4 regions of the Shewanella morhuae genome follow, and region 3 is predicted to be linked to each of the others. Evidence: predicted binding sites of a transcription regulator. Region 3 holds the regulator's gene; each other region holds the start of a gene.

Region 1 (8,126 bases), 2.0 Mb from region 3:
GATAGGAATAATATCACCCGCTTTAAAATTCATCACATCTTTGAGGGTTACTTCATGTTCAACAATGTTGGCATCGAATCCCACCTTCACATCCATTATTTCATCGTGTAGCGCTTGTGACCAACGCATATCCGTATCTTGTTTATCACTCTGTACCCCCGCATCAAGCAACTCTCGAATAGGCTCAATCATCGAGTACGGCATAGTTATATGAAAATCTCCCCCGCCGCCATCAACTTCAATATGGAATGAATTTATCACCACAACTTCAGTAGGACTGACAATGTTCGCCATTGCAGGGTTAACTTCAGAGTCCAAATAATCGAACTCTACATCCATTACTGGCGCCCAAGCATCTTTATAGTCTTCAAAAATAATCTTCAGTAATAATTGTACGATGCGTCTTTCTGTCGGCGTGAACTCACGACCTTCAATTTTGGCATGAAAACGTCCATCACCACCAAAAAAGTTGTCGACTAAAATAAACACTAATCGCGCTTCCATGGTAATAAGTGCCGTCCCTTTTAGGGGGCTAAAACGTACCATATTCAAACTAGTAGGAACGAACAGTGTATGAACGTACTCACCAAATTTAAGCATTTGTACGCCGTTAATCGACACTTCTGCAGCACGGCGCATCATATTGAACATGCTGATCCGTAAGTGACGAGCAAAACGCTCATTGACGATTTCCAACGTGGGCATACGCCCACGAACTATTCTGTCTTGCGAAGAGAAATCATAGGATCGCGCATCTTCTGGGGAGATGTCATCTTCATCGTCATCGACGTCATCGACCCCGTGTAAAAGAGCATCAATTTCGTCTTGGCTTAATAAATCACTCACTATATTGCCTTCGCCTCTTTAGATTTCCGACTGACAGCACAGCTGTTATTGCATAACAAAGCCGGTGAATAACACTTTTTCGACCACTTTACGCCCCGTCACTGACTGCAGAGTATTTTGCACACTCAACAGCGCTAGCTGGCGTAATTCATCTTTACCTGCTTGCGTACTGAGTCTCTGGACATTGGAGCCACTAAACGTGGTTAAAAGTGCATCTTCAATTAACGGAATATGTTTTTGTGTCAGTACATCATCAGTTCCGCGCACCATAAGTTGAACTTTAATCTCAACTAAGCGGGCTCTATCTGAACCAGGAAGATTGAATAAAAAGGGACGTGGCATAGGAACATAAGCTGCAACCCCTGCCCCACTTGGCACTTCTGTTTGTACAGTATCAGCGGGGATGGCAGCATCTTCTGAACTGCTACCCAACAAAAACCATAAGACGGCCGCGATAACCAATAAAACAATAATCCCCGCGCCCACGAAGATAAAAAGCTTTTTCTTGCTTTTCGATTTATCAGTGCTTCCTAACTCAAGCGATTCTTCTTTAGGCATTCACTATTCTCTTCAATTTAGGCGAAAACGCATTATGTTTTGTTATCTTAATCAAATCGTAACGACATTATTCGCGTAAGTTATTGCTATAGGTTACCTGCTTAAGCGTAATAATCTATACCTGAATTTATGCTTGTGGTTTGATTTAACACTAAATCGAGTTCTTCTGCTGCAATTTCATCCATATCGGTATGATTTGAACCGTCTCCATCGCCAAAATTACCTTCTCGGGGATGGCCTTGGTCCCCTTGGGAAACATGACTGTCGGCCAATTGCATTCCTTGGTCTTGCAACAACTCACGTAATCTTGGCATTGCTTGCTCAACTAAATCACGCGTTTGTGACTGAGTGACATGAAACTGTACTTGGGTTTGATCGCCATGCACTTGTATTTTAACCAGCATATGGCCTAATTCTGGCGGATCGAGTCGGATCTCCGCGTGTTGAATCCCCTGGCTCACCATAGTAATCAATTGCTGCCTCATAACAGGTGAAAACCGTTGAATCATCTCTTGCATTTGATTCTGCTGCTCAACACCTTGACGCAATGACAATTGCACTGACACTGTTTCTTGACGGTTCAACTGCGACAGTGATAATCCATGGGTTGACGATGCAGGCTTAAGATCTGAGAAGCTACTGTCATCATCAATGAGATTATTGTCTCGCGAAATATCCATAGCGACGGTTAATTTAGCATCTTTAAGTAACAAACTAGCTGCTGCATCACTATCCGCATCAAGAGAACTTTTGCTTCCTGTTTCAGTTTTTGATACTTCAGATGCAATTGGAGAACCTAAAGTATCAAGCTCTAAAGTATTTGCTGACGTGGTAATGTTAGCGGTTTTTAGGCCAGTCTGTGCCGAGTTATTAGCCATTGATTTTGCGATAGCAGCTTGATTAATCAGATTGTCTTCATCGCTATTAATAGCATTACTGATATTTGTTGCCATTGACTGGTTTTTTACATCTTGATTACTTAATGTCATCGTATCATCGATTACATTACTTATATTCTGAGTATCAACAACAGCATTGGTGCTTAATGGCGTTATCAATGAAGGGTCTGCTGATAACGCATCTTTATCTTCAGTGATTACGGTTTCACCTTCAGTATCCAAAAACGTAAGCGGCAATATCTCTCCCTCCGATGCCGCTTTCTTCATACCATTTGCCATATCTATTTGAGCAAAGATAAGATTAACATCGTCACTATCTGTTAATTTATCTTCGTCAACAGATTTATCTTTAGATGTAACCTGCGAAGGTTCATCTAGATTGACCGGTGTTTTTTTAGCTGACGAAACAGAATGTGAACTCGCGGAAACAGAAGACAGTGTAGATGAAAAGTCATCATTATTAGACGTTTGAGAAGATATCTTCGCGGAGTTGGCCGCAGTATTTCCCGTATTACTCAACAGGGCATTGGTCATTTGTTGCATAAGCACTCCCAAACAGTACCCAGCTTCACGGCGAAAGAGCTAGGTAGAACGTCAATTTATCGCTGCTATTGCAGAGGTATAATACAAATTAAAGCAAGTAAGATGCCAAGCGTTCAGACTTACGGTAAATTTCGTATAATTAGTGTTCATATACTCGAATTGTGATTATTCGGCCTAATGAAAATCAAGCTTCGAACTAACATCCGCATTAATCTCAATTGATGAGTATGTAACCTGAGCTCGGGATAAGCAGAGCCGCTGAATAGACATCTTTTCGGACCTCTCTGCGTTGCGCTGTCTAATCATAGCTCGCTATGGCGTACGACAGAACGCCTTGATATGCGCAAAAATCTGCGCATTCAGTCAGAAAATAGATTTTTTGTTTCAAACTAATCATTTATAGCATTGATTTAGTTTGTTAAATGTAGATTTCCCGACACTCGTTATCCCGAGTTCAGGTGATGTAAAATAGCCCTAGCGCTGATGACGACGAAAGAACTGTTGCGAAGCAAATTCATCAGTCATTTTTTGCTCGCGTTTTTGTTCAACCACTTGGCGTTTTTTCTCTTTACTGGCTAATAGCAATTCAACAGCTTTACGTTTTTTCTGTTTTTCTAACCAATGCTGTTGCCGATAGTCCTTTTGCATCTCACCATCGGCAACGACACGATGTTGCTGAATAATGGCATCGTCAATCTGTCGAATAAAACGATGAAATTGGTGATAATGATTAGCGCTAATCGCTTGACCTTGCTGGGATTGCATTTGTTTCATGTAGTCTAAACGGTAGTTATTGAGTGCACTCAGTTGATTCAGGCGTTTTTGACATTCTAATTGCGCTGACTTTAGCAACAAGGCTGCTTGTTCTTCGGCATCATTAGCAAGCTTTAACACTAACAACAACGGATCGGCGTTAGCCATACCCCACCTCAATTAGTTCAATAACGTCATTATTTACATTGCGCGGCAAGTTGCCCGAGCATGAGTTGGCTGTCGGCAAAACTGAAAGCATCGCGCATGGTTTGTCGCAAAAAAGCATTCATTGCTGGCTGTAATCGTATCGCATTATCGATGCGAGGATCGCTACCTTGAGCGTAAGCCCCAATGGAAATCAAATCTCGATTTTGCTGATACAAAGAATAGGTTTGTTTAACGCGGCGCATCGCTTCCAAATGTTCATTGGAAATGACCATAGGTGCGACTCGGCTAATAGACGCTTCAATATCTATCGCAGGATAGTGACCAGAGTCTGCAAGTGAACGCGATAATACGATATGCCCATCGAGAATCGCCCGAGAAGCATCGGCAATAGGATCTTGTTGATCGTCACCTTCGGTCAGCACAGTATAAAATGCTGTTATTGAACCTTGGCCAGGGCCGCCGTTTCCTGCGCGTTCAACTAAACGTGGTAGCTTAGCAAACACTGAAGGCGGATAGCCCTTAGTGGCTGGCGGCTCACCAACAGCCAAAGCAATCTCGCGCTGCGCTTGGGCATAACGAGTCAAACTATCCATGAGTAACAAAACGTTATAGCCTAAATCACGAAAATATTCGGCAATTCGGGTCGAAGTTTCACAGGCTCGAAGGCGCATTAACGGCGAGGTATCCGCAGGCGCCGCGACAACAACGGATCGCGCGCGACCTTTCTCCCCAAGAATTTCTTCAATAAACTCTTTTACTTCGCGGCCACGCTCCCCCACCAGCCCAACCACAATAATGTCAGCAGTAGTACCGCGAGTCATCATGCCTAAAAGCACACTTTTACCCACGCCAGACCCCGCAAATAAGCCCATACGTTGGCCTTTTCCCACGGTCAACATAGCATTGATCGCACGCACACCCACATCGAGTGGTTCAGTAATGGCACGGCGAGATAACGGATTAATCACAGCGCTATGTCGCGGCGCTTGTTGATCGGTTTGCAGCGCCCCTAAACCATCTAACGGGACACCGTTACCATCGAGCACGCGCCCTAATAATGATAAACCCACATTGAGCCCAGTTTGTTCACCTAAAGGCACTACGCGTGCGCCGGGTAATACCCCGCGCAATTCTTCTATAGGCATTAAATACAAGAGTTCACCATCGAACCCGACAACCTCGGCAATTAACTCACCTGCCATGGTTTCAATTGAACATAAACTGCCCACCGGCGCACGGCAACCACTTGCCTCTAAGGTTAGCCCCACCACCCGCACTAGCTGACCGCTGGCCACGGCGCGAAAGGGAGGAACCTTATCGATATGACGGTTAAGTCTATTCAGTAGTTGATGTTGGCGATTTAGCATCTGAACCTGTATCTGAATGATTATTGGTGGAGGCAGGTTGAATATCTTCAGCTTGTTGGGAAATAGAATCTACAGTTTGGCTATCCAACTCTGACTCTACGTTAAATTCAGGCTCAACGATTTCTGAAGGTGCAAGCTGTTTAGCGGTATTTTCAGCCGCTATCGTCTCTTGCAATTGCCGCTGTTTATCCGTTAAGTGTGCGTGTTGATCCCGTAAAGGTTCAAACACAGCATCGATACGTGAAGCAAGGGTTAAATCAACCAAAGAACGATGACTACTAAGAATACAATCACCCGAACTTAAAGAGGGGTCGATTTCAAGTTCCCATTTACTACGGGTTAATTGAGCACTGGTATAAAGCTGCTCAACTAAAACAGCATCGTCCGGATGCAGTCGGATAGTTACGGGCTGATCTTTAATCGGTAGCGATTCAATACCTAAGCGCAATGCTGACAATATTTGTTCAGGGTGAGTTTTTAATTCGTGGCCTATGACTGATTTGGCTAATGTCATACTCAATGTCATCAAGGAAAGTTCGATATCACCATCGAGTAATTGCAGCGGGGTTTCAAATTGAGTCAATAAAGCTTCAAAACGAGATAACAATGTTTTAGCTTGGGCTAAACCCGACTCTAATCCTTGTTCATGCCCTTGGGCGAGTCCCTCTGTATGGCCTTGCTCTAAGCCTTGTAGTCGCCCTTTTTCTAGCCCTTGCTCATACCCTCGCTGCTGACCTTCGGTAAAGCCTTCTTCTTCGGCTTGAGCACGAATATTCTCAATCTCGGCCATCGTTGGCGGAGCCACACTCTCTACGGTTGTAGGCTTAGGCTGTTGGTGGTTTGAGCGACCAAATACATTGGATATTGAGTCATCTTCAGCTTCAGTCACATCAGGCAGCGCCCAATGGCTAAACTCGATATCGCTATCGCTCACAATTTTCTTCGACAATTTATTATCACTTGGATTAGAGGAACTCATCGCCACCAGTGCCGCCTAACATAATTTCGCCGCTATCGCTTAAACGACGCGCTATCGATAGGATTTCTTTTTGAGCCACTTCCACTTCACTAATACGAATAGGCCCCATGGCCTCAAGATCATCACGTAATAGTTCAGCGGCACGTTTAGACATGTTATTCAAGAATTTCTCTTTCAACTGCTCATCAGTGCCTTTGAGGGCTTTCATCAATACATCTTGCTGAACTTCCCGCAGCATAGCTTGAATACCACGGTCATCAACATCGAGTAAATTTTCAAACACAAACATTAAATCTTGGATTTGCTGCGCCATTTCTTCATCAGACTCGCGCATGGTTTCCATTAACTGGCTTTCAATGCCGGTATCTAGGTAATTCATAATGTTGGCTGCCGCTTTAAGGCCACCCATTTTCGCCGCTTGTGCACCACCTTGGCCAGCAAACTGTTTTTCCATAATATCGTTTAACTCTTGCAGTGCCGCAGGCTGTACTTCTTCAAGGTTTGCGATACGCATCATTAAATCTAGGCGGGTGTTCTCTGGGAATTGACCGAATATTTCCGCGGCTTGATCGGGATCTAAGTAAGATAGAACAATCGTTTGGATTTGAGGGTGCTCATTTTGAATAATCGTCGCCACTTGACGCGCGTCCATCCACTTCAACGAATCTAAGCCCTTAGCACCGCTACCCATAATGATTTGTTCAATCAAATTACCCGCTTTATCAGCACCCAATGCAGCGGTTAAGGCTTTACGGACAAACTCTTCACTGTTAAAACCAATTGAAGAATACTTTTGAATATCATCAAGAAACAGCTTGTGTACCCCGATAACTTTTTCTTGACCAAAATCATCCATCGCCGCCATTGCCATACCTACCTTTTGCACTTGCTTAGGTTCTAAGTGCTTTAAAATAGAGGCTGCATCGGTCTCACTGAGACTCAAAAGTAAGATGGCAGTTTTTTCAATACCACTGATATCTTTGATATTAAAAGCAGGTGCAGTGACGTCTTTCGTCTTATTCTCAGCCATTGTCTTGTAACCAGTTTTTTATTACTTGGGTAGATAGCTCAGGCTCATTGGCCACAAGCGCACGAATAGCTTTAATCATATCATCATCTTTGTGAAGATTAGGGATATGAATTGAACCATCATCAGCATAACTGTATTCCGCCTCTTTGGTATTGAGCATCCCCAAAGTGTCAGCGGCATATTGGTCCTCTATTTCAGCCAGTTCATTACCGAGTCTCATATCCTCAGGCATGTCTGCACTATCTGGGTAGATTAAACGTTTCAGCATCGGGCGCACTACAGCTAATATCAACACTAAGATAACCAATGCACCGATGCCTAGCTTAACCGCACGCCAGAACCAAGGTTGCTCCCACAAGTCTAGCGCAGGTAAATCATCAACTAATTGATCCATAAATGGAACTGTGACAACTTCCAACACATCGCCCCGCTGCGAACTAAACCCCACAGCTCCCTCAAGCAAACGACGTATATTGCTCAACTCTTGCTCAGTACGAGCAACTCGCGCCACTTGTCCCGTTTCTCCAGCAGCGCCCGGTTTGAAATCCACAGCGACAGAGACACTAATGCGACGAACCGAACCCACTTGTTGGCGGGTATGGCTAATAGTGGTATCTAATTCAAAATTACGCGTCGCTTCACGATGTGAATTGCCCGCAATCACCGACTCTGTTGCCGTCGTTGCATTTTCAGGAATATTCGATTCCATTGGTGGTTGATTGGTTAATGCGCCAGGAATACCGCCAGAAGAACCCGTGCTATTGTTTTCAACGGTCATCTCACTGCGTAATGCAGGTAAATCCGGGTTATAGCGCTTTGATGTTTGCTCGACTGCAGTAAAATCCATGCTGACATCGACTTGCGAGGTAAAATTTTCAGGGCCTAAAATCGGTACTAAAATGGATTCAATCTTAGTACGGTACTCAGCCTCTTTTTGCTGCACTAACTCAAGCTCGCGGCGCGCTATCGCTGATGCGCCATCT
Region 2 (8,126 bases), 2.0 Mb from region 3:
AATCTAAGACTGAAGCTGTATTTAGCATTTGACTTAGTAATGGCCAGCGTTGATTTATAATTTCTAGGTTGGAGTCAAAAAGTACAGTCATTAACCGTATCCTTGAAAATCGTTGAAGTTTATCAAGATAAGCCTGTTAACTGGTCTCTCCACAGGGACTCGAACCCCGATCGGCCGCTTAGGAGGCGGCTGCTCTATCCTGTTGAGCTATAGAGAGACGAGCGTAATTATACTGGTTTTATCCTTGATTAAAAGGCTTAAAATTTAGTTGCTTAAATCTTAAGCGCTATGTCGTTTATCTGCACATTATAGGTAGCATTTTGATCTTCAAGTACTGCGGTTGCGCTTTCTTCGCTCACTTGTTCGATTTTTACTGTTGCTCGGCTCTTAGTGGCGATAGCGCGCATTTCGTTAAGGCGATCAGGCAAATTTTGTTGTAATACGACTTGGAATTTATCACCGGCACGAATGCCATGTTTACGGCCTAGATTTATAATAATTCTGTCTGCTTGGCGGCTGACAACTTGACCCAGCAATGGTCTGCAATTGAGTGCGCTGTCTAAGTCTTGAGTGGCTTGTTGCATTAATTGGCTGATACTTTTACCGTAGGACGAACGCCAGAATCTATCGCTATTAGGCGTAACGATTGCTTGTTCTTCAAATTCCCAAAGTGCCGACGCACTGTAGCTCTTACTCCAAACTTCTTCTCCACTTATCCCATGGTAGAGACTTAGTTTAAGGTGAAATTGTCTTGTCGGAGCCTCATCCCATAATCCAAGAAAGGTTGTTTGCACAGGGTCTACAGAAATATCGATAATTTGAGGCTGCAGTATATACTGGCTATCCGTGATTTCACTAAGCCAACTTGGGAGCCGATAACCACGAACATCGACAAGCGCTGGTGTAATATCGAGTCGCTCTTTAGCATGGATATGACTAAAACTTGTGGCTGAGTAATCTTCTATTATATTACCCAGCTTTTCGGAAATGACTTCTTCAAAACCTGACAGTTGTCCGTATCTTAGCTGAGCACGATCTTTAATTTGCGATTGTGGAATTAAGATGGCGGCTTTTAAATGAGCGTTAGGACATTGTGGCGTCTGCTCATCATTAAGATCAATTCTTAGGGAAACATTTATTTTATTCCCTTGAATCCTCTCATTAATGAGTTGAATGCTACTCGCTTGGGCATAACGATTTAATGCGAATTTATTCTGGGTAAGATTACCATTGGTTGTTTGTTGCTCGCTGGATATACGAATGCCGGCGTTTAACGTGGCATAACTTACCGCTTGGTTAATTGCTTCTTCCCTTGCTTGAGCTATATTGCCATTCACGATAGCGGCTTCCCCGCTGGCCTCTATCCATTCAGCTTGAGTCGGTAACGACAATAATGAAAAAATCAGCAAAATGAGCGAAGCTGAACGTGATATAAGCATCTATTCAATCCTTATCGCTAAACTAATAGCGATACAGTAAGCCAGTTTTCTGGCAACCTATCTAATATTATTGCTAAGCAATTTCCATGCCTAATTAGCTAGGTGTTTTGATAAAGGTTTGCCAGCAATGGCCGATAAAGTTCGTAATAAAATAATATTTTGGATTTGGATGCAACCTTGGTCTAAACCTTGCTTCCTTAATTCAAAACAATAGAGTGGGTCACTTTATTGTCAATAAATCGATACCATCAATGAGGTAACTACAATGCTAAAGCGCGTAATAATTCCCTTAACATTGTTAATGTTAGGTGGATGCGTTGCTAAACCAGTTGCACCGCCAAAGCCCAGCTTAGTGGATGGCAATGGTTTGCCGCCAACAGCCATGATTAACCATCTGGCACAGCGCATCGTAACTGAATTAGTTAAGCAAAATGATGCCTTACGTTCAGATCAGCCTATTGTGGTCACCACTCCCGTAATGGTTGGCGATATGCATAGTTCTAATGCGCTGGCGCAACAGTTACAACAGGGATTAATGACCTCACTACATAGTTTTCAATTTAATGTCGTGGATTTAAATCTAGCGGATGGCTTACAAGTCACCGCTGATGGTGATTTTATTTTGACGCGGGATTGGCAAAAACTTTCGAAAGACTTACCCGTAGAACATCTTTTGGTATCGACTATGAGCGCTGTCACCAATGGCATGGCAATTAATACGCGTATTGTGAGTCTAAGTAATAATCGTGTGGTGTCAGCTTCGCAAACGTTTGTGACTCAAAAAGAATTGGCTAACTATATGCAGCCTTCGGAGCAAATCGTGTCACAAAACGGCATCCTTTACCGGCAGGCTAGCCCTGGTATGAATGAAGTGCGAGTCTTAGGAGATGGAAAATGAAACGTTATTTGGCTCTTATTACTGCGCTGTTATTGAGCGGCTGCGCCGCAAAAGATAAATATGTTCAGTGGGAGGATGTACCGCCGCCCAGTTTTCCAAAGCTAACCGCTATCGGTTATGCACCTTTAGCCACTCAGCCAGCAAAAGAGCAATCACAGCGAGTTTTAATGGCGATGCAAGCTTCAAAAATTGTGGCCTATCGAGAGTTAGCCGAGCAGGTTTATGGTCAAAAAATTACTGCTAATAGCAGTGTCAGTGATTGGATGTTGACCGACGATAATGTCAAAGCCTCTGTTTCTGGGGTGATACGCGGTGCGCGAGTAATTAAGAGCTATCCGGCTGGCGATCATTATGTTACTGAGTTAGAGCTTGATTTCTCTCAGGTTTGGGCACTTTATCAGCAGCAGAGTCGACCGCAAAAAGTCAAAGAAGTGACTTACTTTTAGCTGTTTTAGTTATTTCAATTGGACTGTCGAGCCGCAAATTTGCGCGGCTTTTTTTACATCAACATGACATTTTACTCAAAGCGTCGGATAAAGAAATGCTAAGGGGGATATGCTTGTTAGGCTTTTAAATCATTGCCTAAGCTTGAGATAGTTGAGGTTTTACCTTTATCGTTATAAGTAAGGCTGGTTGCATTTCTACTCGCCTGTAAAGCTTGGGCAAAACGGTTTAGACTGGCCAAATTCATTTCTATTAGGCTGGCATTTTGTTCATTAAGTTCTTTACACTCAATTAATGCCGTTTTAATTATATCCATTTTATGGATAAGTTCTGTTTGCAAAGTGAGCAGTGCTTTATCACTGTGAGCGGCTAAAATATCATCATTAGCTTTTAGATCTTTCAAGCATTGTGATTTCTCACTAGCAAGTGACAGCAGTAAATCGGCGTTTTGGTCTGCCAAAGCGCCTTTTTCTTTGAGTATGATTTGCTTAAGTACAGCCAAATGGGCGTGTTGTTGATCTACCAGTTTAGCTATTGCTGTCATAGTTACTCTTTATTTAAGTCGTTAAGTTCGGCTTCAAAACTTGCAATATTAGCCGCTAATTTTTCAGGATCAATCTTGTAACGACCTTCTGCAATTGCTTGTTTAATTTCAGCGACTTTCTTTTGGTCAACTTCAGGAAGGCTCGCCATTTTAGACTGTGCTTTTTGAAGCTGTTGCGCTTGGGCGGTAATGACCACTGAATCGCTTTTTTGTGGTGTTGTCGATTTTGTAGCAACTTGAGCCTGTTGTTCGCTGCTGGTTTTAGTTGCCCCAGTTCGAACTTGTGCAGTGGTTGCAGTATTGAGTTTGCTAATGTCTATGGCCATTTTCAGCTCCAGCGTGTGTATTCGGGATTTCTTAACTGGGTATCGGCAGCTTATAAAAAAGCTTTAGGCTATTTTACATTCTTACTTCAACTTCGCCAATGCCCGTGACTATAGCATCTAGTTCTTTGTTTGAACTGCTATTTTTGATTCTTATTCGTTCGCCCTTATTTCCATCTTGCAGAGCTTCTCCCGCTGTTTTAAGTTCGAAAGAGTTAGAACGAACATGGATAGATATTGAGTCGTTCTTACAAACGAAGCATAAGTTATTGCTCAATATAGGAGAATCTTTGGCAACTCGTCGCTTTACGCGCACGCCCGCTAACTTGTTAGGGTCATCAAATTCAGCCCCTCTTAAACTATTTTGCTCAATATAGCGTATTTCAACCTGACTACTAGAGATGAGCTCTCCGGGCGCTAAGATTTCCGTTGAAACAACAACGGGAAATAATATATCGACACGGACTGAGATATATATTTGCCATGGGTAGGCTAAGTCTGGTGTGTCACAGCTCACCTTTAGGGTGTTATTACGACTAATTTCTCTATCGCTCGCCATTTCGATATGAAGAGATGATGAGCATTGCGATGGCAACATTCTCGCGTCAACTATTTGTGGTGTTATATTGACCTTAGCATTAGCTGGTGCTGATATCTTTTCAAGAATAAGCGCTTTAGCTAATTCTGATATGGCCGATATGGTTGGGGCAACAGGCTCTGCACTCGCAGAAGCGGGCGTTAAAAAGGTAAAAATACAAAAAAAATAGACTAAATTTACTTTCATAATGAAGAGACTAGCGTGTAACGCTAGAATACACCTATACTTTTATAAAGATCGAAGCTGGCCACTGGCATAATTATTTCTACTACAGTCAGAAGATTGACTCAGTTTCGACTATGTTTATCGATAGATAAGATGTAAGCAATTAATATGCCTATACTCACCTGAGTCATAGGGCCGTACATAAACAGAACAACAAGGCAGAGTTATGTCGAGTATTCTTGATTCAGTCAACCAACGAACCCAGCTCGTTGGTCAAAACCGTTTAGAGTTATTGCTTTTTAAGCTAAATGGTCGTCAGCGTTTTGGGATTAACGTTTTTAAAGTTAAGGAAGTGCTGCAGTGCCCACCACTGACCACTCTGCCTAAACTGAACCCATATGTAAAAGGTGTCGCTCATATTCGTGGTACAACGATTTCTGTTATTGATTTGAGTGCAGCAACTGGCGGTCGGCCATTAACCAGTACTGAAAACTGTTTTATTATCATTTCGGAATATAACCGTAGTGTGCAAGGGTTTTTAGTCAGTTCAGTTGAGCGCATTATCAATATGAATTGGGAAGCTGTGATGCCACCACCACAGGGCGCTGGCCGCAATTCTTATTTAACTGCGGTGACAGAAATTGAAGGAGAGTTAGTTGAAATCCTTGATGTTGAAAAAATTCTAGATGAAATTTCGCCGGTCAAAACTGCTATCAGTGAAGAGGCTAATGAGAAGCTAACTCTCGACAGAAATCAGCATTACCATATTATGGTGATTGACGATTCCGCTGTGGCACGTAAACAAATTATTCGCTCACTTGAATCATTAAATTTACAAATTGATACAGCAAAAGATGGTCGAGAAGCATTAAATAAGCTTAAAGAAATCGCGAAAGAGATGGATAACGTTGCTGATGAAATTCCACTTATTATCTCAGATATTGAGATGCCAGAGATGGATGGCTATACCTTGACTGCCGAAATTAGAGATGATCCTAAATTGAAGCATATCAAAGTGGTACTGCATACTTCATTAAGCGGGGTATTTAATCAGGCAATGGTTCAAAAAGTAGGTGCGAATGACTTTATTGCAAAGTTTAACCCCGACGAGCTCGCAGCTGCGGTGAATAAGCATTTAAGTTTATAAATGTGTAGGTTAGTACCTCGATAAGCTTTACGCTATAATCTCGATTTCATAACATAATAGTTTTGCACTGATTTTTGTGCATGCTATAAGATTTAGGATGTGAATGTGCCAAATAAATCACTCGCTGAAGCTGAATATAATCAATTTAGATTGTTCTTAGAGCAACATAGCGGCATCGTACTGGGTGAGAATAAGCAATATCTGGTGCGCAGTCGTTTAGCTCCTCTGATGGGGAAATATAACCTGCCATCCTTATCTGATGTGGTTAAGCACTCGATGAAGCCGACAGAGCGAGCGCTGCGGGCTGAAGTCATCGATGCTATGACGACGAATGAAACGCTCTGGTTTCGCGACCGTTATCCATTTGAATTATTAAACAACGTACTCTTACCCGAGTATAGTCGTCTGGGGCGTCCTCTTAAAATTTGGTCTGCGGCGTGTTCGTCTGGACAAGAGCCTTATTCCTTAGCAATGACGATACTTGAGTATCAACAGAAGAAGCCCGGTGCACTTGCGGGAAGCGCTTCTATTCAAGCGACAGATTTATCCCCCTCGATGCTTGAGCGTTGTAAAAATGCCGAATACGACGGTTTGGCATTAGCACGTGGTCTATCAGAAGAACGTAAACGTCAGTTTTTTGATGCATTACCCTCTGGAAATATGAAGTTAAAAGATAACGTGAAGCGCTTAGTAAACTTCAGAGCACATAATCTGCTTGAGAGTTATAGCCTGCTTGGCAAGTTTGATATTATTTTTTGTCGTAATGTGCTTATTTATTTTGCTCCGGAGGCAAAGGCAAAAATTTTGCGGCAATTTGCTGCCGCTCTCAATCCCAAAGGGATTTTATTTCTTGGAGCTTCCGAATCCATTGCTGGATTAACTGATGAGTTTGATATGGTTCGTTGTAATCCAGGAATTTATTACCAAAAAAAGACCTAAATTAGCCGCTTAAATATGAATTACCGATGAATAGTCGGTAATTTTCTATCTGCTTTTTGTTTATTCCCTTGTTATCTTACCTTTTTGTACATGTTGGCACATCAATTGCTTTGTTTCTGTTAGTGATACAAGGAGGCAATTTTATGGCGATCAATTTTGATAATGCACTCGGTGTGCATCAATATACACTTGGTATTAGAGCGCAACGAGCCGAAGTGCTGTCGAGCAATATTGCCAATGCTGATACGCCACATTATAAAGCCCGCGATGTCGACTTTTCTGCGGCAATGCAATCCGCTCGCGGTCAACAGCAGCAGCGTCGCAGCCTTGATTTGCAAGAATCTGACAAACATTTTGGACTGGCAGAATTAACTGGCCAGCATGTTAAGTTCCGTGTACCTAATCAACCCGATACAGGTGATGGTAATACCGTTGATATTCAGCAAGAGCAATCAGCATTCATGCAGAATGCGCTTGAATATCAAATGTCACTTGGATTTTTAGATAGTAAATTCAGTGGTATGAAGAAAGCGCTGAGAGGTGATTAATCATGAGTTTATTTAGCATTTTTGATGTTGCTGGCTCGGGAATGTCGGCCCAATCGGTGAGATTAAATACTACTGCGAGTAACATCGCTAACGCTGATTCAGTCTCTAGCAGCATAGATAAAACATATCGTGCCCGCCATCCTATTTTTGAAGCTGAAATGGCTAAAGCTAGAAGCCAACAACAAACCACTCAAGGTGTAGCCGTCAAAGGTATTGTTGAGAGTGATAAGCCATTGCTTAAAGAATATTCGCCCGATCATCCGATGGCGGATGCGGACGGTTTTATTTATAAACCCAATGTTAATGTCATGGAAGAAATGGCAGATATGATTTCTGCTTCGCGATCATACCAAATGAACGTTCAGGTCTCTGAAGCAGCTAAGTCTATGCTGCAACAAACACTTGGGATGGGTAAATAACATGCGTAATGTAGGAGGTAAGTTGTGAGCCTCATTAATCAAATTAATCAAGCGGCAGTGCCAACTTCTCAGAATACCAGTTCAACAGGAAACCCGTTTCTTGATGGCATACGCTTGCCAAAAGACTCGATAGTGCCTGAGGCAAAAAGTCAGAACTTAACACAAGAGGATTTTTTCTCTTTATTAAGTCAACAGCTGTCGATGCAAGATCCTTTTAAGCCTGTTGATAATGATCAAATGATTGCGCAAATGGCGTCGTTCTCTACGGTTGATGGTATTTCTAATCTAAATAAAGAAATCGTCAATTTAAATAGTGTAATGACATCGAGCCAAGCGCTGCAAGCATCAGGACTTGTTGGCCGTAAGGTATTAATACCAACAGATACGGGCAATATCTCTGCTGAAAGTCCTACGATAAAAGGTGTGATCAGTACACCGAGTAAAATACCTGAGTTGACGGTGCGCGTTGAAGATGAAAAAGGCCAAGTGATTACGACTTTTAAAGTCGATGGTAGCGAAGGTGGTAACGTCGATGTCACTTGGGATGGTTTAGATAAAAACGGCCTGCCGGTTGCCGCGGGTAATTATTCTATTAAAGCCAATGGTTTAGTTGATGGAAAGGCTCAAGAATTACCTGTGTCGACCTACGCCCACGTAAGTAG
Region 3 (8,126 bases):
CGACCAAGGTAAAGCACAATGGCAACTCAAGGCTGATGAAGGCAAACTTGATAAAGAAACTGGCAAGGTGGTATTACAGAATAATGTCATTATTGATGCTATTAGCTCAGAAGAACCGATTCAAACCTTGTCCACCAGTTATCTGGAACTCGATCTCAATACAATGATAATGACCTCTGACCGCACCATTTATGTCACAGGAAAAGATTTTAATATTCAAGGCCAAGGCCTTTTTGCCGACCTTAATGCACAAGAAGTGCGATTGACCAGTCAGGTAGTAGGAACATATGAAGCAAAATAACGTATTACTTGCCAGCCTCATTCTTATAATGAGCATGAGTGCCTTCGCGAAAGTGGATGATTTAAAACAGGAAGTAAAGATTAAAGCCGTAAGCCAAACGGCAGATATTAAGAATAACCAAGTTATCTTTTTTGGTCCGGTTGAAGTCACTCAAGGCTCTATCAAAATTATTGCGGATCAACTACGTGCATTTTCTGCTGAAGGTGAAAGCAGTAAAACCTTAGTCGCCACGGGTAATCCTGCCACTTATACTCAAGTCCTAGACGATGGTCGCCCAGCATCTGCAAGTGCGAAAGAGATTAGTTATAACATGGCAAGCCGTACCCTCACCCTCAAAGGATTAGCTTCATTAGATCAAGCGGGTAGCCAAGTCCGAGGGAATTTAATCCGCTACGACATCATTCAGCAAAAATTAATTGCCGAAAGTACTGGTAGTGGTGATGATCGCGTGATTACGATTATTCAGCCTGAAAGTTATCAAGATGATATAAAGCCCGGCACCTCAACCGATAAACCTGTCAAAAAGCAGGGTTCTAAATGACCCAGATCACTCTAAGAGCACAAAATTTAGCGAAAAGTTATAAGAACCGCCAAGTCGTTAAAGATGTCAGTTTGACGGTAAAAACCGGTCAAGTCGTTGGTCTACTCGGCCCAAACGGGGCGGGGAAAACCACCACATTTTACATGGTTGTCGGATTGGTAAAGAGCGATAAAGGCCACATTTTTATCGATGACGATGATTTAACCGCCGATCCGATGCACCTGCGTGCCCGCAAAGGCATTGGTTACTTACCACAAGAAGCCAGTATCTTTCGTAAGCTGAGCGTACATGACAACATTATGGCCGTGCTGCAAACTCGCAAAGAGCTAACAAAAGAACAAAGAGATCAAGAATTAGAACATCTGCTGGAAGAGTTTCATATCACCCACATACGTGACAGCCAAGGTATGTCGTTGTCAGGTGGTGAGCGTCGTCGTGTTGAAATTGCGCGTGCGCTAGCGGCTAATCCTAAGTTTATTTTACTTGATGAGCCTTTCGCTGGGGTTGATCCGATTTCAGTTATCGACATCAAAAAAATCATTGAGCAACTTAAAAGCCGTGGCCTTGGTGTGCTAATTACCGACCACAATGTGCGCGAGACATTAGATGTGTGTGAACATGCCTACATTGTTAGTCACGGAAACCTGATTGCAGAAGGAACACCAGCAGAGATCTTAGACAATCAGCAGGTTAGGGCTGTGTACTTAGGTGAACAATTCAGGCTATAGTTAACCAAAGGGAGTCGATGGCCGTAAATTATACTGGCATACGGCTCGACTAAAGAGGGGAATAAGCGACCCCATCTAATAATAATAACTTAGGGATCTGCGGTAACATGAAAGCGTCACTCCAGCTCAAACTGGGTCAACAGTTAACCATGACGCCACAGTTACAGCAGGCAATTCGTCTGTTGCAACTATCGTCATTAGAACTGCAGCAAGAGATCCAGCAAGCCTTAGATTCTAATCCCCTTCTCGAGCTGGAAGAGGATCAATTCGACGCAACTAAAGACCCTGTAAACCAAGCCTTATCGGATACCGATTTCAGTGAATCTGTTGCTCTGCCACCAGAAAAAGATAACTCCACTGTCGATACCGCAGAATCTTTGACTCAAGAATCCATGCCGGACGATCTCCCCATGGATACGACTTGGGATGAAGTGTTTACCGCCTCACCTAATTCAGGCCCAGGTGGGAGTCGCGAAGACGATATGCCCTTTCAAGGAGAGACCAGCGAAGGTTTATATGAGCATTTAGAATGGCAAAAAAATCTCACCCCCTTTTCGGAAACTGATTTAGCCATTGCTACCGCGATTATCGAAGCGATAAATGACCAAGGTTACCTGACCCAAAGCACTGAAGAAATTCTAGAGGCCATAGGTAATCCAGAGGTTGAACTTGATGAAGTCGAAGCCGTACTTAAGCGTATTCAACATTTTGACCCGATAGGTGTCGCCGCCAGAGATTTAAGCGAGTGCCTATTAATCCAATTATCCCACTTTGCACCCGATACGCCCCATCTAAGTAACGCCCGCATGCTGATTAAAGATCATTTAGATCTCATTGCTGCACGTGACTTTAGACTGTTGATGCGTAAAACTAAGCTCAAAGAAGATGAGTTAAGAGATGGTATAGCACTCATCCAAACCCTTAATCCTCGCCCGGGTTTATTAATTACTCCCAACGAGGACGAATACGTTATACCCGATGTATCAGTGTCGAAGAAAAATGGCCGTTGGGTGGTTGAACTCAATCCTGACAACATGCCAAAAATAAATGTAAATCAACACTATGCAGCTATGGCGCGCAGTTCTGCAAACCAAGCCGACAGCCAATTTATTCGTGGGCACCTGCAAGAGGCAAAGTGGTTTATTAAGAGTTTAGAAAGTCGTAATGATACTTTGCTCAAAGTCGCTAACTGTATCGTCCAATACCAGCAAGGCTTCTTTGAGTATGGTGAAGAAGCAATGAAGCCTATGGTGCTTAATGATATTGCCGAAGCAGTAGAAATGCATGAGTCAACCATTTCGCGGGTAACAACCCAAAAGTACATGCATACTCCAAAAGGGCTTTTTGAACTAAAATACTTCTTCTCTAGCCATGTCAGTACAGATGATGGTGGTGAGTGTTCATCAACGGCAATTAGAGCCTTTATTAAAAAACTGGTTGCAGCAGAAAATCAGAAAAAACCATTAAGTGACAGTAAGATGGCACAACTTCTGGCGGAGCAGGGAATAAATGTAGCACGCAGAACTATTGCGAAATACCGAGAAGCTATGCTTATTCCTCCTTCTAATCAACGTAAGAGCTTATAACCTACAGTGAATATCGGAGGACGTTTCTATGCACATACACCTAGTTGGGCACCACATTGAAATTACCGAATCGTTACGCGCATATGTAGAAGAAAAGTTTTCAAAACTTGAACGCCATTTCGAACAGATCAATAATGTGCACGTTGTGCTCAATGTTGAGAAAATACAACAAATTGCTGAAGCGAGGATAAACCTCATCGGTGGTGAAGTATTTGCCACTGCCGAGCATACTGATATGTATGCAGCTATAGACGCCCTGATAGATAAGCTTGATCGTCAGGTTATTAAACACAAAGAGAAGTTAACAAAACACTAATAATGGAACTTTGTAGCATACTGCGGCCGGAGTGCACTACCTGCGCCACTCCGGGCAGTAAGAAAAAAGTACTGGAACTCATCAGCGACCTAGTTGCTGCCCAGTACCCGACCCTCTCATCTCAAGAGATATTCGAAAGCCTAGTGGCGCGCGAAAAAGTGGGGAGCACAGGTATAGGTAACGGTATCGCCATTCCACATGGTCGATTAGCCGATATAGATCAACCCATTGCCGTACTAATTAAGTGCGAAGAGCCAATAGCATTCGATGCTATTGATAAGCAACCGGTTGATATTTTATTTGCATTACTGGTGCCTGCTGACCAATGTCAGCAGCATTTAAGCACCTTGTCTTGCATGGCCGAAAAACTGAGTGACAAGCAAATATTGAAACAATTGCGTAAGACACATGATGAAACAGAACTCTATCAGGTAATCACAGGATGAAACTGGTTATAGTGTCAGGTCGCTCAGGCTCAGGTAAATCCGTTGCCCTTAGGGTACTCGAAGATCTCGGCTATTATTGCGTCGATAACCTTCCGCTACCACTGATTGGGGCTTTACTTGACCAACTGAAAGGTAATAACGAGCTCGTCGCTATCAGTGTCGATGTGCGTAACATGCCTGAGCAAGATAAAGTATTAACTCAACAGCTCGAAAGTCTGCCTGCTGGCATTGAGTTGACGAGTTTCTTCCTTAATTCTAGCGATAAAATTTTGCTTAAGCGTTACAGCGAAACCCGTCGCCTCCATCCTTTATCTAAGAGTCAAGTTTCATTGCAAGAAGCAATAAAACAGGAAGGCAAGCTGCTCGAGCCTATGTCAAAATTGGTCGATCACTACATAGATACCTCAAATTTGAATATTTATGATTTGAGTGACCAAGTGAGACAAATCCTGCTAGGCAGTGTTGATAAAGAATTAGTGATTAACTTTGAATCTTTTGGATTTAAGCACGGCATGCCAGCAGAGGCGGACTTTATGTTCGATGTACGCTTCTTACCCAACCCTCATTGGGAGTTAGCGCTGCGCCCACTCACAGGCTTAGATGAACCCGTGGCTGAATTCTTAAATCGTCAACCACTGGTGAATAAGCTCATCTGGCAAATCGAAAATCTACTCGAAACGTGGCTACCACACCTTGAGCGTAACAACCGCAGTTACTTAACCGTCGCCATTGGTTGTACTGGCGGTCAGCACCGCTCCGTTTTCGTTGCTGAGCAATTAGCTAAACGCTTTAGGAATAGCAAGCATCAGGTTTATGCGCGCCATCGAGAACTTGATAATGCCAAAGCTTGAACGTCAGATAACCATCTGCAATAAACTCGGATTACATGCCCGTGCCGCCACTAAATTGGTGGTACTGGCATCTGATTTTGATGCAGTGATTACTTTGATACAAGGTAATAAACAGGCATCGGCCGCCAGCGTACTTGGTTTATTGATGCTGGAGACTGGTATGGGTAAAACCATTAACATTATCGCTGAAGGCCCCGATGCAGAGCCCGCTCTAGACGCAATTTGTGCCTTAATCGACGCTAAGTTTGACGAAGCCTGTTAGTCTTACTTTATCTTAATTACCCTCTAGTGAATCTTATAGACTGAATTTTAGACACGGCATCATATTTGTCGCTCGACGGCATGAGCCAAGGGCTATTACACTAGCGATTATTACCGCTGTGCCATAACTTAAGCCAACTCTTATTGCGCCTTAATCCACGCAGAAATAGCTATTCTCTGCACGGACAAGTCTTCGTTAAGCCAAGCTCAAGCTGTTACACACTCAATCCAAGTTGCCGCACAATGGAGGACAAATGCCCGTAGAAAATCCAGAAAACGATCATCCCGGACATAGTCTTGACCAGCTAAACCAAGCACTTAGCAGCGGTATGTTTGTGCACGTGCGTAATATGCTTCAGAAAATGGCCGCCTCTGATATTGCGCTGATTTTGGAATCATCACCGCCCGATGCCAGACAAGTGTTATGGCAATTGATCGACCAAGAACACATAGGTGACATACTCGATGAATTGAGCGAGGAGCTAAAGGATCCATTAATCCGTGGCATGAGCCCTGAGCGAGTAGCCAAAGCAACCGCAAGTATGGATACCGACGATCTCGCCTATGTTTTACGTAGTCTACCCGACGCCGTTTATAAACAAGTGTTGCAGTCGATGACGGAACAAAACCGTCAACGGGTAGAGCAGGCCTTATCTTATCCCGATGAGACCGCAGGCAGCTTAATGAATACAGATACAGTGACGCTAAGACCCGATGTGAATATTGATGTAGTACTACGTTATCTTCGTCAGCGGGGCAACCTACCCGACACTACAGACACACTTTATGTCGTCGATAAAAAAGATAAAGTACTTGGTGGCGTTAGGCTTGCCGATTTACTCACCTGCGCGCCAAATACAACGATCCGCAATATTATGGATCCTGATATTGAGAGCATTCCGGTTAGTATGTCCGACAGTGAGGTGGCAAAAAAATTCGAACGTAATGACTGGGTGTCCGCCCCTGTCGTCGATAATGATGGCAAGCTGCTTGGACGTATCACTATTGATGATGTGGTCGATGTTATCCGTGAGGATGCAGAACACTCGATGATGGGTATGGCAGGTATGGATGATGATGAGGATACTTTTGGCCCAGTGCTTAAAAGCACCTTACGTCGCTCACTCTGGCTCTCTATTAATTTATTCGCCGCCTTGCTCGCCTCGTCTGTCAGCAATATGTTTGAAGGCACTATTGAGCAATTTGCCACTATAGCGGTATTAATGACAATAGTCCCGAGCATGGGGGGCGTTGCAGGAAACCAAACTTTAGCGCTAGTGATCCGTGGTATTGCATTAGGTCATATAGGCCAGAGCAACGCACGCTGGCTTATCGGTAAAGAATTATCGATTGGATTTCTTAATGGATTAATGTGGTCAATCTTAGTTTTTATCGCGGTATTTGTGTGGAAAGATGATATCCCACTCGCTGGGCTCATTGGTGGCGCTATGCTAATTAATATGACGATTGCGGGGCTTGCTGGCGCAAGTATTCCATTGATATTAAAACGACTTAAAATCGATCCTGCACTTGCTGGCGGTATGGTATTAGCCACAGTAACCGATATTGTAGGCTTATTTGCCTTCCTTGGTTTAGCAACAATCTACTTGATGCACTAACGCGCTAACATTTAAGCGAACACAATAAAACCATTTGCTTAGCGGCTGGAAACCATAACGAATAAAGCTACTTGTCATTTAGCTGATAACGGTAATGTGATTGTGGTGTTAATCACTTAAATAACATGTTGTAACAGGCTAAAACGTCTTACTGCAATATGCGCATCGCCAAGCAATTTGCATCGCCGTTGCCCCAATGGAGGTGACCGAATCTAAGTTAATGTGTACAAAAAAGTCGCCCTCAGGCGACTTTTTCTATCATTAATCTCGTGGCTAAACCAGACAATTAACCCGTTGGAGTTAATACGATCTCTACGCGGCGGTTTTGCGCACGGCCGTTCGCATTTGCATTCGATGCAATCGGGCTGGATTCGCCCATACCTTGAGATTTAACACGTGCAGAGGCAACGCCTTTACTCATCAGATAGTTACCGACTTCACTCGCACGCACTTGTGATAAGCGTAAATTATAAGAGTCTGAACCACTGCTGTCGGTATAACCTAATATGTTCAGTTGCGTTTTACTGTATTCTTTTGCCACTAACGCTACCGAGTTGAGCACTCGTTTGGCTCCATCACTTAATTCAGTTTGATCAACACCGAACGTCACTTCATTAGGCATGTTCAAAATAATGTTATCGCCACTGCGAGTCACACTCACACCCGTTGAGGCCAATTGTTGGCGCAATTTAGTTTCTTGCACGTCCATGTAATAACCAATACCGCCGCCTACAGCAGCGCCAGATGCGGCGCCAATTAATGCGCCTTTGCCGCGGTCGCTCTTACTCGAAGAGGCAACGCCAATAGCGGCGCCTGCAACGGCACCAATTAATGATCCCGTGGTTGCTTTGGCTGTTTGTTCTTCATTTGAATAGGGATTAATTGTGGTACAACCCGATGCAACTAATGTGGTAGTCATTACCACTATGGCTAACAAGGACGGCTTAAATTGCGTTGCCTGAAAACACTTCATCATTAAAAAACCTCTATATATGATTGATAACTGTGAATCCTGCTCAAAAAAAGCTAGAAATATCACTTCCATTCAATAACTCAATAATCGAATGGATTGCCATAAGGCTGGCAGTATATAAGCAATTGTGACTAAGGCCATCTTTTATCGACATTCAATTCTGTTAATCATCTACTTAGTCAGCAAAAGTACAGACTTCTTGCTTCATCAAACTTTTATCTTTCTAAATCATATTAATACAGTGGCACCAAAAGAGTGCATCTTGCACCCTTGTGGTTATCTGCAAAGATTAACAGCATCATCACAAACAATTTAAACAATTGATTTTAAATGATTAATGTGAAATATATATATTGGCATGGATCTTACATACTATTAAGTGAGTATGAGATTGGCTTTATTAGTTTTTTAGAAAATAAAGCACTTTTTAACCGGACTCATTCACATGAAATCGGCCGATAAGAGCAGCGTATGCTATCGAATAGAGAGTCAACCAGGAGCAGA
Region 4 (8,126 bases), 2.0 Mb from region 3:
TGCCGATGTTTATGCTAATTCTATCTTCTCAAATGCGAAAACAGCTGTTGGGGGAGGGGTTGCGACGAGTCAGGTTGCTCAGCAATTTCATCAAGGTAGTTTACAGCTAACCAATAACTCCCTCGATATGGCGATTAAAGGCGGTGGATTTTTTGTCACGTCCTCTGATTTAGGTACGGCAGACCATGCATTTACCCGTGCGGGAGCCTTTAAAGTTGACTCCAATAATTACATGGTGGATTCAGCCGGTAATTATTTGCAAACTTTTCCAGTAGATAAAGATGGTAATTCTACATCAGTGAGTTTAACGACGGCTAAGCCTGTGCAAATTCCTGATACTGCGGGTAGCCCAGTAAAAACGGAAAATGTCACTCTGCAAATGAATTTGGATGCTAAGGCTGCCGCACTTGATCCCGCTGCATTTGACCCAGCAGACCCAAAAACCTATAACAACGTCACTTCAATGACTATTTACGACTCTCTCGGCGAGTCACATATCATGACGACCTATTTTGTGAAGCCTAAAGACGGCGCATATAACGGTGAGAATAACTGGGTTGCTTATTATGCGGTTGATAATAAGCCGGTTAATTTGAGTGGTCCAGCAGGGAAATACGATGTCGATGCCGATGGTGATGGCTCTCCAGATGTACCACTTGTCTCTGGCGGTGGTGGTGTTTCAGCGCAAACTGCGGCAGGTTGGACAGGCGCAGTTTTGAAGTTCAATTCTGTCGGAGCATATATTGAGAGTAATCCTGCGGTGATTACTACTGAGCCACTGGGTAATACGGGGGCTAATGTCATCGGCCCAGGAGCTGACGGCACTCAATCTTTAACCGTCAAGTTTAATGCCCCTACACAATATGCGGATCCTTTCTCAGCAACAGAGTTGAAGCAAGATGGAACGACGGTTGGGCGTTTAACTAACGTTGAAATTGGCACCGATGGTCTTATCACTGCTAGCTACAGTAATGGCTCGACGGTCAACCTGGCTCGGGTGGCATTAGTTCGTTTTGCTAATGAACAAGGGTTAACACAAGTCGGTAATACTTCGTGGAAAGCCAGTTTAGCCTCCGGCCCTGCGTTAGCGGGTGAGGCAAATAGTGGCACGTTTGGTGGCATTAGCTCTTCAGCATTAGAGCAATCGAATATTGATTTAACGACTGAGCTAGTTGATTTGATTTCGGCGCAGCGTAACTTCCAGGCGAACTCTCGAACTCTTGAGGTGAATAACACTCTGCAACAAACCATTTTACAAATCCGCTAATTACTATGCTATTCAACTAAGTGTTGCCGCCTATGGCAACACTTAGCCTTTCTACTGAGTTATCTCCATTCCCTTTATATATTTCTTATTTCTATCAATCGATTAAACGCTAAATTTATTGGCATGATGCTTGCTTTGCTATTGTCATGTAGAAAATTTGACGGGGTCGTCTTGTGGACAAATTCCTTTATATCGCGATGAGCGGCGCTAAGCAAAATATGAACGAGCTGGCGTTGCGTGCGAACAACTTAGCCAATGCGAATACCGAGGGTTTTAAATCCGATATGGCACAAGCCAGATCGATGCAAGCCTTTGGTGAAGGGTTGCCTACAAGGGTATTTGCTATGACAGAGTCTCCGTCAGCAAATTTTAAGTCTGGTCCAATAAAAACTACTGGACGGGATCTTGACGTTGCGATCAAAGGTGATGGCTGGTTTGCCGTACAGACAAAAGACGGCACAGAAGCTTATACCCGTGCCGGTAGCTTAAGTTTTGATTCTACCGGTTTGCTACATAATGACAGAGGTAATCCTGTGATGGGTGATGCGGGTCCTATCGTATTACCACTTCCTATCGAAAAGGTTTCTATTTCTCAAGACGGGATAATTTCAGTGCGTCCCCAAGGTGCAACTGCCGAAGTAGTTGAGGAAGTGGGTAGATTGAAATTGGTTAATCCAGGTAATGCCCAAATGATGCGCGGTGAAGATGGGTTATTTCGGCTTATGTCAGGTAATGATGCCCCAGCCGACCCAAGTGTTGGCCTTGAAAGTGGCGCAGTGGAAGGTAGTAACGTTAATCCTGTCGATGAAATGGTGTCGTTAATTAGCCTACAGCGTCAGTTTGAATTACAAGTCAAGATGATGAAAACCGCGGAAGAAAACGATCGCGCTTCATCTTCATTAATGCGTATTAGTTAGGAGATAGACTATGCATCCGGCGTTATGGATTAGTAAAACTGGCTTAGACGCACAGCAAACTGATATTTCGGTAATCTCAAACAACGTGGCCAACGCCAGTACTGTGGGTTACAAGAAAAGTCGCGCAGTATTTGAAGATTTACTCTACCAAACCGTTAACCAAGCTGGCGGTGTTAGCGCTTCTAACACTAAATTGCCCAATGGTTTAAACATAGGCGCCGGTACTAAAGTTGTCGCCACGCAAAAAATGTTTACGCAAGGCAACATGCTAACAACGGATAACTCTTTAGATTTAATGATAGAAGGTCCGGGATTTTTTGAGATCCAATTACCCGATGGCACTGCTGCCTATACCAGAAATGGTCAGTTTACCTTAGATGATACAGGCCAAATTGTGACGCCAGGTTCTGGTTATGTGCTGCAGCCGTCGATAACAGTGCCCGATAATGCGACCAGCATTACGGTCTCTGCTGAAGGTGAGGTGTCTGTGAAAATACCAGGAACCGCTGAAAACCAAGTCGTTGGCCAGTTGACTATGACGGATTTTATTAATCCATCAGGTTTGGATCCGATGGGACAAAACTTATATACAGAAACGGGGGCGAGTGGCACACCCATCCAAGGGACTGCTTCATTAGATGGCATGGGAGCAATCCGTCAAGGTGCTTTAGAAACCTCTAACGTAAACGTGACCGAAGAGTTAGTTAACCTTATTGAAAGTCAGCGTATTTACGAGATGAACTCCAAAGTGATTTCGGCGGTAGATCAGATGCTGTCTTATGTGACACAGAATTTATAGAGGCGAATATCATGACTAGATATCTTGTGTTGGCCGTCGCGCTATTACTTGCAGCCTGTAGCTCGACGCAAAAGAAACCGATTGCAGATGATCCTTTTTATGCGCCTGTTTATCCAGAAGCACCGCCGACAAAAGTTGCAGCTACGGGGTCAATTTATCAAGAAAGTCAATCAGCTAGTCTATATTCAGATATTCGCGCTCACAAAGTCGGCGATATCATCACTATCGTATTGAAAGAATCGACTCAAGCGAAAAAAAGTGCCGGTAATGAGATTAAAAAAGGCTCCGACCTGAGCATAGATCCGCTCTTCGCCGGTGGTAGCAATGTGTCTGTTGGCGGAGTCCCCATCGATCTACGCTACAAAGATAGTATGAATACGAAACGAGAATCAGATGCGGATCAAAGTAACAGTTTAAATGGCAGTATCTCGGCCAACGTTATGCAAGTACTAAATAATGGCAGTTTGGTGATCCGTGGAGAAAAATGGATCTCTATTAATAATGGTGACGAATTTATTCGTGTTACAGGACTGATCCGCTCGCAAGATATAAATACCGATAACACAATTGATTCAACGCGAATGGCCAACGCCCGTATTCAATACAGCGGCACCGGCACCTTCGCAGATGCTCAAAAAGTAGGCTGGTTAAGCCAGTTCTTTATGAGCGACTGGTGGCCTTTCTAAGGATTATTATCATGAAATATAAATACGTGTTAGCGGTTGCCATGCTAGTGCTTTCCTTACCTAGTCAGGCAGAACGAATTAAAGATATTGCCAATGTACAGGGCGTGCGTAGTAACCAATTAATTGGTTACGGTTTAGTGGTTGGTTTACCTGGAACGGGTGAGAAAACCAGTTATACCGAACAAACCTTTATGACTATGCTAAAAAACTTTGGCATTAATCTGCCTGATAATGTCAAACCTAAAATTAAAAACGTTGCTGTTGTTGCTGTGCATGCCGATATGCCAGCCTTTATCAAACCAGGTCAAGATCTTGACGTTACGGTATCGAGTTTAGGCGAAGCTAAAAGTTTACGCGGTGGCACTTTATTACAAACCTTTTTAAAAGGGGTTGACGGTAATGTGTATGCTATTGCTCAAGGTAGTTTAGTTGTTAGTGGCTTTAGTGCCGACGGTTTAGATGGCTCAAAAGTGATCCAAAATACGCCTACGGTAGGCCGTATACCCAATGGTGCGATTGTGGAACGCAGTGTGACAAGTCCATTTTCGTCTGGCGATTATTTGACGTTTAACCTTCGTCGCTCTGACTTTTCTACCGCGCAGCGAATGGCTGATGCGATTAATGATTTACTAGGCCCTGATATGGCTCGCCCGTTAGATGCGACATCTGTACAGGTCAACGCGCCGCGCGATGTATCGCAGAGAGTCTCATTTTTAGCGACGCTAGAAAATCTTGACGTTATCCCCGCAGAGGAATCTGCCAAAGTGATCGTTAACTCACGTACCGGCACCATTGTTGTGGGACAAAACGTACGTTTACTGCCTGCGGCAGTAACTCACGGCGGTATGACAGTCACTATTGCTGAAGCCACGCAAGTTTCACAGCCAAATGCTTTAGCAAATGGTCAAACAACCGTCACCAGTAATAGTACGATTACGGCAACAGAAAGTGACCGCCGCATGTTTATGTTTAACCCTGGAACCACGCTAGATGAGCTGGTTAGAGCGGTAAACTTAGTCGGTGCAGCTCCCTCAGATGTGTTAGCAATATTAGAAGCGTTAAAAGTGGCAGGAGCTTTGCATGGTGAGCTTATCATCATCTAATTTCTGTCGGGAAAATCATGGAAAAGCTTTCAAGTTCATCACATTTTCTTGACTTGGGCGGGTTAGACTCTCTACGCGCCCAAGCGCAGAAAGATGAGAAGGGCACCTTGAAAAAAGTTGCCCAACAATTTGAAGGTATTTTCGTGCAAATGCTGATGAAAAGTATGCGCGATGCCAACGCCGTTTTTAAGTCCGATAGTCCTTTAAATAGCCAATACACACAGTTTTACGAGCAGATGCGCGATCAGCAGTTGTCGGTCGATTTATCTGACAAAGGTGTATTGGGTCTTGCCGATATGATGGTGCAGCAACTCTCCCCTGAAACCAGTAATTTTACGCCAGCCTCGGTATTACGCGACGATGGCGGCATGAAAATGCTCCATGATGATAAAGCGCTTAATTTACCAGTGCAAAGCACTACAGCTCCCACACTCAATATTGAACCCACGTCAGTGGTTAATGATGGCGTGCCTGCTGCTATCGCGCGTCCTGTATTTGAACCTGATAGAGCCGTCGATGCCAATTCATCAATGGATATTGATACTCCCCATCGGTTATTGGCTATCGATACGCCAAAGCCAAATTGGAGCGAGCAGGCACTTTCTGTCGTAGAACCTGTGATTAGTGGCCAAGTGTTGCCGACCACTGCGTTTAGAGAAACTCAAAAAATTGTCAGGTTTAGCAGTCGAGAAGAGTTTTTAGCAACTTTATATCCCCACGCTGAAAAAGCCGCCAAAGCATTAGGCACTCAGCCAGAAGTATTGTTAGCTCAATCAGCACTAGAAACCGGTTGGGGGCAAAAAATTGTTCGCGGCAATAACGGCGCGCCAAGTCATAACCTCTTTAACATTAAAGCCGATCGCCGCTGGTTGGGTGATAAAGCTAACGTTAAGACCTTAGAGTTTGAACACGGTGTGGCTGTTCAACAAAAGGCGGACTTTCGAGTTTACAGTGATTTTGAACATAGCTTTAACGATTTTGTATCGTTTATTGCTGAAGGCGATCGTTATCAAGGCGCGAAAAAAGTTGCCGCTTCACCAACCCAATTTATTCGTGCTCTGCAAGATGCAGGTTATGCCACAGACCCTAAATATGCTGAAAAAGTCATAAAAGTGATGCAGTCCATCAGCGAAGAGCTGAAATCAATTTTGCCAGGAGAAGACAAATGATGAAGCTTACAACCCTGTTTGTTCATAGGAGTATCAACTAATGGCCGTTGATTTACTTAATATTGCGCGAACTGGTGTGCTTGCCTCCCAGTCACAACTTGGCGTCACCAGTAATAATATTACCAATGCCAATACGGCTGGTTATCACAGACAGGTGGCAACTCAATCGACGTTAGAATCGCAGCGTTTGGGCGGTAGCTTTTACGGTACTGGCACTTACGTTAATGACGTTAAACGTATTTATAACGACTACGCCGCGCGCGAGTTGCGTATTGGTCAAACCACCTTAAGTGCGGCAGAAGCCAGCTACGGTAAATTAAGTGAACTAGATCAGCTATTCTCACAGATTGGTAAAATTGTGCCGCAAAGCTTAAATGATTTGTTCGCTGGGCTAAATAGTATTGCTGATTTACCTGCTGATATAGGCATTCGTAACTCGGCTTTAACTAATGCACAGCAACTCGCTAGTAGCCTTAACCAAATGCAATCACATTTGAATGGCCAACTTAATCAGACTAACGATCAAATCGTTGGTATGACTAAGCGCATTAACGAGATAGGTACTGAACTGGCGAACTTAAATCTAGAGTTAATGAAATCGCCAAATCAAGATGCACAACTGCTTGATAAACAAGATGCACTGGTTCAAGAGTTAAGCCAGTACGCCCAAGTCAACGTGATCCCATTAGAAAATGGCGCAAAGAGTGTCATACTCGGTGGCTCGGTGATGTTAGTTTCTGGTGAGATTGCCATGAGTATGGGGACTCAAGCGGGTAACCCATTTCCCAAAGAGTTACAGCTTAACTCAAGTATTGGTTCGCAAAGCGTCACAGTCGATCCGAGTAAACTGGGTGGGCAGCTTGGTGCCATATTTGATTATCGCGAACAAACGTTAATTCCTGCCAGCCACGAACTCGACCAATTAGCCCTAGGTATCGCAGATAACTTTAATAAAATGCAAGCACAAGGCATCGACCTTAATGGGCAAGTAGGATCTAATATCTTTAAAGATATCAACGATCCTACAATGTCGTTAGGGCGTGTAGCGGGTTTATCGGGTAATACGGGCACCGCAACCTTAGGTGTCACTATTGATGACACGAGTCTATTGACCGGCGGCGCCTATGAATTGTCATTTACTGCACCAGCAAGCTACACGTTAATTGATACACAAACGGGCAACGCTACACCACTGACCTTGTCTGGCTCAACGTTATCTGGCGGTTCTGGATTTTCAATTGATATTAAAGCGGGCGCTATGGCGTCAGGGGATCGTTTTGCCATCCGTCCTACCGCTGGGGCATCAAACGGCATTGAAGTGGTAATGAAAGATCCTAAAGGTATTGCCGCAGCATCGCCAAAAATAACCGCAGATGCAGCTAACTCGGGTAATACCCAAGTGAAGCTGACTCAAATTAATAATCGCAGTGCCGCAAATTTCCCTGTAACGGGCAGTGAGTTGACGATAAAGCTCGATACCACAGTTGTGCCTCCAACCTATGAAGCATTCGACGCCGCGGGAACATCCCTTGGGGCTGCAGCCCCTTATACGCCCCCGAGTATTAGCGCTTTTGGTTTTACCTTTGAAGTTGACAGCAAAGCGGCTGCAGGCAATGACAGATTTACCTTCGATTTATCCTTCGCAGAGGGGGATAACTCTAATGCCGTCGCTATGGCTAAGTTGAGCGAAAGTAAGGTGATGAATGGGGGAAAGTCGACCTTAGCGGACGTGTTCGAGAACACTAAGCTCGAGGTAGGCAGTAAAACGAAAGCGGCCAAAGTGCGTACAGGTTCGGCAGAGGCGGTGTATCAACAAGCTTATGCGCGCGTAGAGAGTGAGTCGGGCGTGAACTTAGATGAAGAAGCGGCAAATTTAATGCGTTTTCAGCAAGCCTATCAAGCCTCTGCGCGGATCATGACGACTGCACAGCAGATTTTTGACACCTTATTATCCTCAGTGCGTTAGGAGATTTAACTATGCGATTATCATCCGCGCAGCTCTTTAATCAAAGCATTACCAGTGTGCTGCAAAAGCAAACAGCGACCAGCAAAATTATTGAACAAATGGACAGTGGTAAGAAAGTGAATACTGCTGGTGATGATCCTGTGGCGTCACAGGGTATTGATAATCTGAATCAGAAAAATGCACTCGTCGATCAGTTTATGAAGAATATCGATTATGCGA

The links. The regulator sigma-54, encoded in region 3, starts transcription at its own class of promoters, with help from an activator protein. The targets are predictions, from matches to a motif close to GTTGGCACGNNNNTNGNNT.
Region 1: C9I43_RS09740 (flagellar hook-length control protein FliK) is a predicted target of sigma-54. The motif match lies at 2,938-2,956, and genes of this name have one in related genera.
Region 2: flgB (flagellar basal body rod protein FlgB) is a predicted target of sigma-54. The motif match lies at 6,590-6,608, and genes of this name have one in related genera.
Region 4: flgF (flagellar basal-body rod protein FlgF) is a predicted target of sigma-54. The motif match lies at 1,385-1,403, and genes of this name have one in related genera.

Annotation. Positions count from the first base shown of each region.
Region 1 covers NZ_PYSG01000002.1:2,125,787-2,133,912, forward strand. The annotation lists gene fliM (flagellar motor switch protein FliM) at 1-846, opposite strand, end outside; gene fliL (flagellar basal body-associated protein FliL) at 892-1,404, opposite strand; gene C9I43_RS09740 (flagellar hook-length control protein FliK) at 1,506-2,846, opposite strand; gene fliJ (flagellar export protein FliJ) at 3,321-3,767, opposite strand; gene fliI (flagellar protein export ATPase FliI) at 3,797-5,134, opposite strand; gene fliH (flagellar assembly protein FliH) at 5,103-6,113, opposite strand; gene fliG (flagellar motor switch protein FliG) at 6,100-7,143, opposite strand; gene fliF (flagellar basal-body MS-ring/collar protein FliF) at 7,136-8,126, opposite strand, start outside.
Region 2 covers NZ_PYSG01000002.1:2,153,557-2,161,682, reverse strand. The annotation lists gene C9I43_RS09920 (motility associated factor glycosyltransferase family protein) at 1-91, opposite strand, end outside; tRNA gene C9I43_RS09915 (tRNA-Arg) at 142-217, opposite strand; gene C9I43_RS09910 (flagellar assembly protein FlgT) at 273-1,439, opposite strand; gene C9I43_RS09905 (FlgO family outer membrane protein) at 1,705-2,337, shown strand; gene C9I43_RS09900 (LPP20 family lipoprotein) at 2,334-2,783, shown strand; gene C9I43_RS09895 (flagella synthesis protein FlgN) at 2,900-3,325, opposite strand; gene flgM (flagellar biosynthesis anti-sigma factor FlgM) at 3,328-3,651, opposite strand; gene flgA (flagellar basal body P-ring formation chaperone FlgA) at 3,725-4,432, opposite strand; gene C9I43_RS09880 (chemotaxis protein CheV) at 4,638-5,558, shown strand; gene C9I43_RS09875 (CheR family methyltransferase) at 5,658-6,497, shown strand; gene flgB (flagellar basal body rod protein FlgB) at 6,641-7,045, shown strand; gene flgC (flagellar basal body rod protein FlgC) at 7,048-7,464, shown strand; gene flgD (flagellar hook assembly protein FlgD) at 7,489-8,126, shown strand, end outside.
Region 3 covers NZ_PYSG01000002.1:147,161-155,286, reverse strand. The annotation lists gene lptC (LPS export ABC transporter periplasmic protein LptC) at 1-301, shown strand, start outside; gene lptA (lipopolysaccharide transport periplasmic protein LptA) at 288-842, shown strand; gene lptB (LPS export ABC transporter ATP-binding protein) at 839-1,570, shown strand; gene C9I43_RS01190 (RNA polymerase factor sigma-54) at 1,678-3,156, shown strand; gene hpf (ribosome hibernation promoting factor) at 3,185-3,472, shown strand; gene ptsN (PTS IIA-like nitrogen regulatory protein PtsN) at 3,475-3,918, shown strand; gene rapZ (RNase adapter RapZ) at 3,915-4,769, shown strand; gene C9I43_RS01170 (HPr family phosphocarrier protein) at 4,756-5,031, shown strand; gene mgtE (magnesium transporter) at 5,285-6,649, shown strand; gene C9I43_RS01160 (YiaD family glycine zipper/OmpA-like lipoprotein) at 6,936-7,622, opposite strand.
Region 4 covers NZ_PYSG01000002.1:2,145,132-2,153,257, reverse strand. The annotation lists gene flgE (flagellar hook protein FlgE) at 1-1,267, shown strand, start outside; gene flgF (flagellar basal-body rod protein FlgF) at 1,441-2,184, shown strand; gene flgG (flagellar basal-body rod protein FlgG) at 2,195-2,983, shown strand; gene flgH (flagellar basal body L-ring protein FlgH) at 2,995-3,669, shown strand; gene C9I43_RS09835 (flagellar basal body P-ring protein FlgI) at 3,681-4,772, shown strand; gene flgJ (flagellar assembly peptidoglycan hydrolase FlgJ) at 4,790-5,941, shown strand; gene flgK (flagellar hook-associated protein FlgK) at 5,982-7,907, shown strand; gene flgL (flagellar hook-associated protein FlgL) at 7,919-8,126, shown strand, end outside.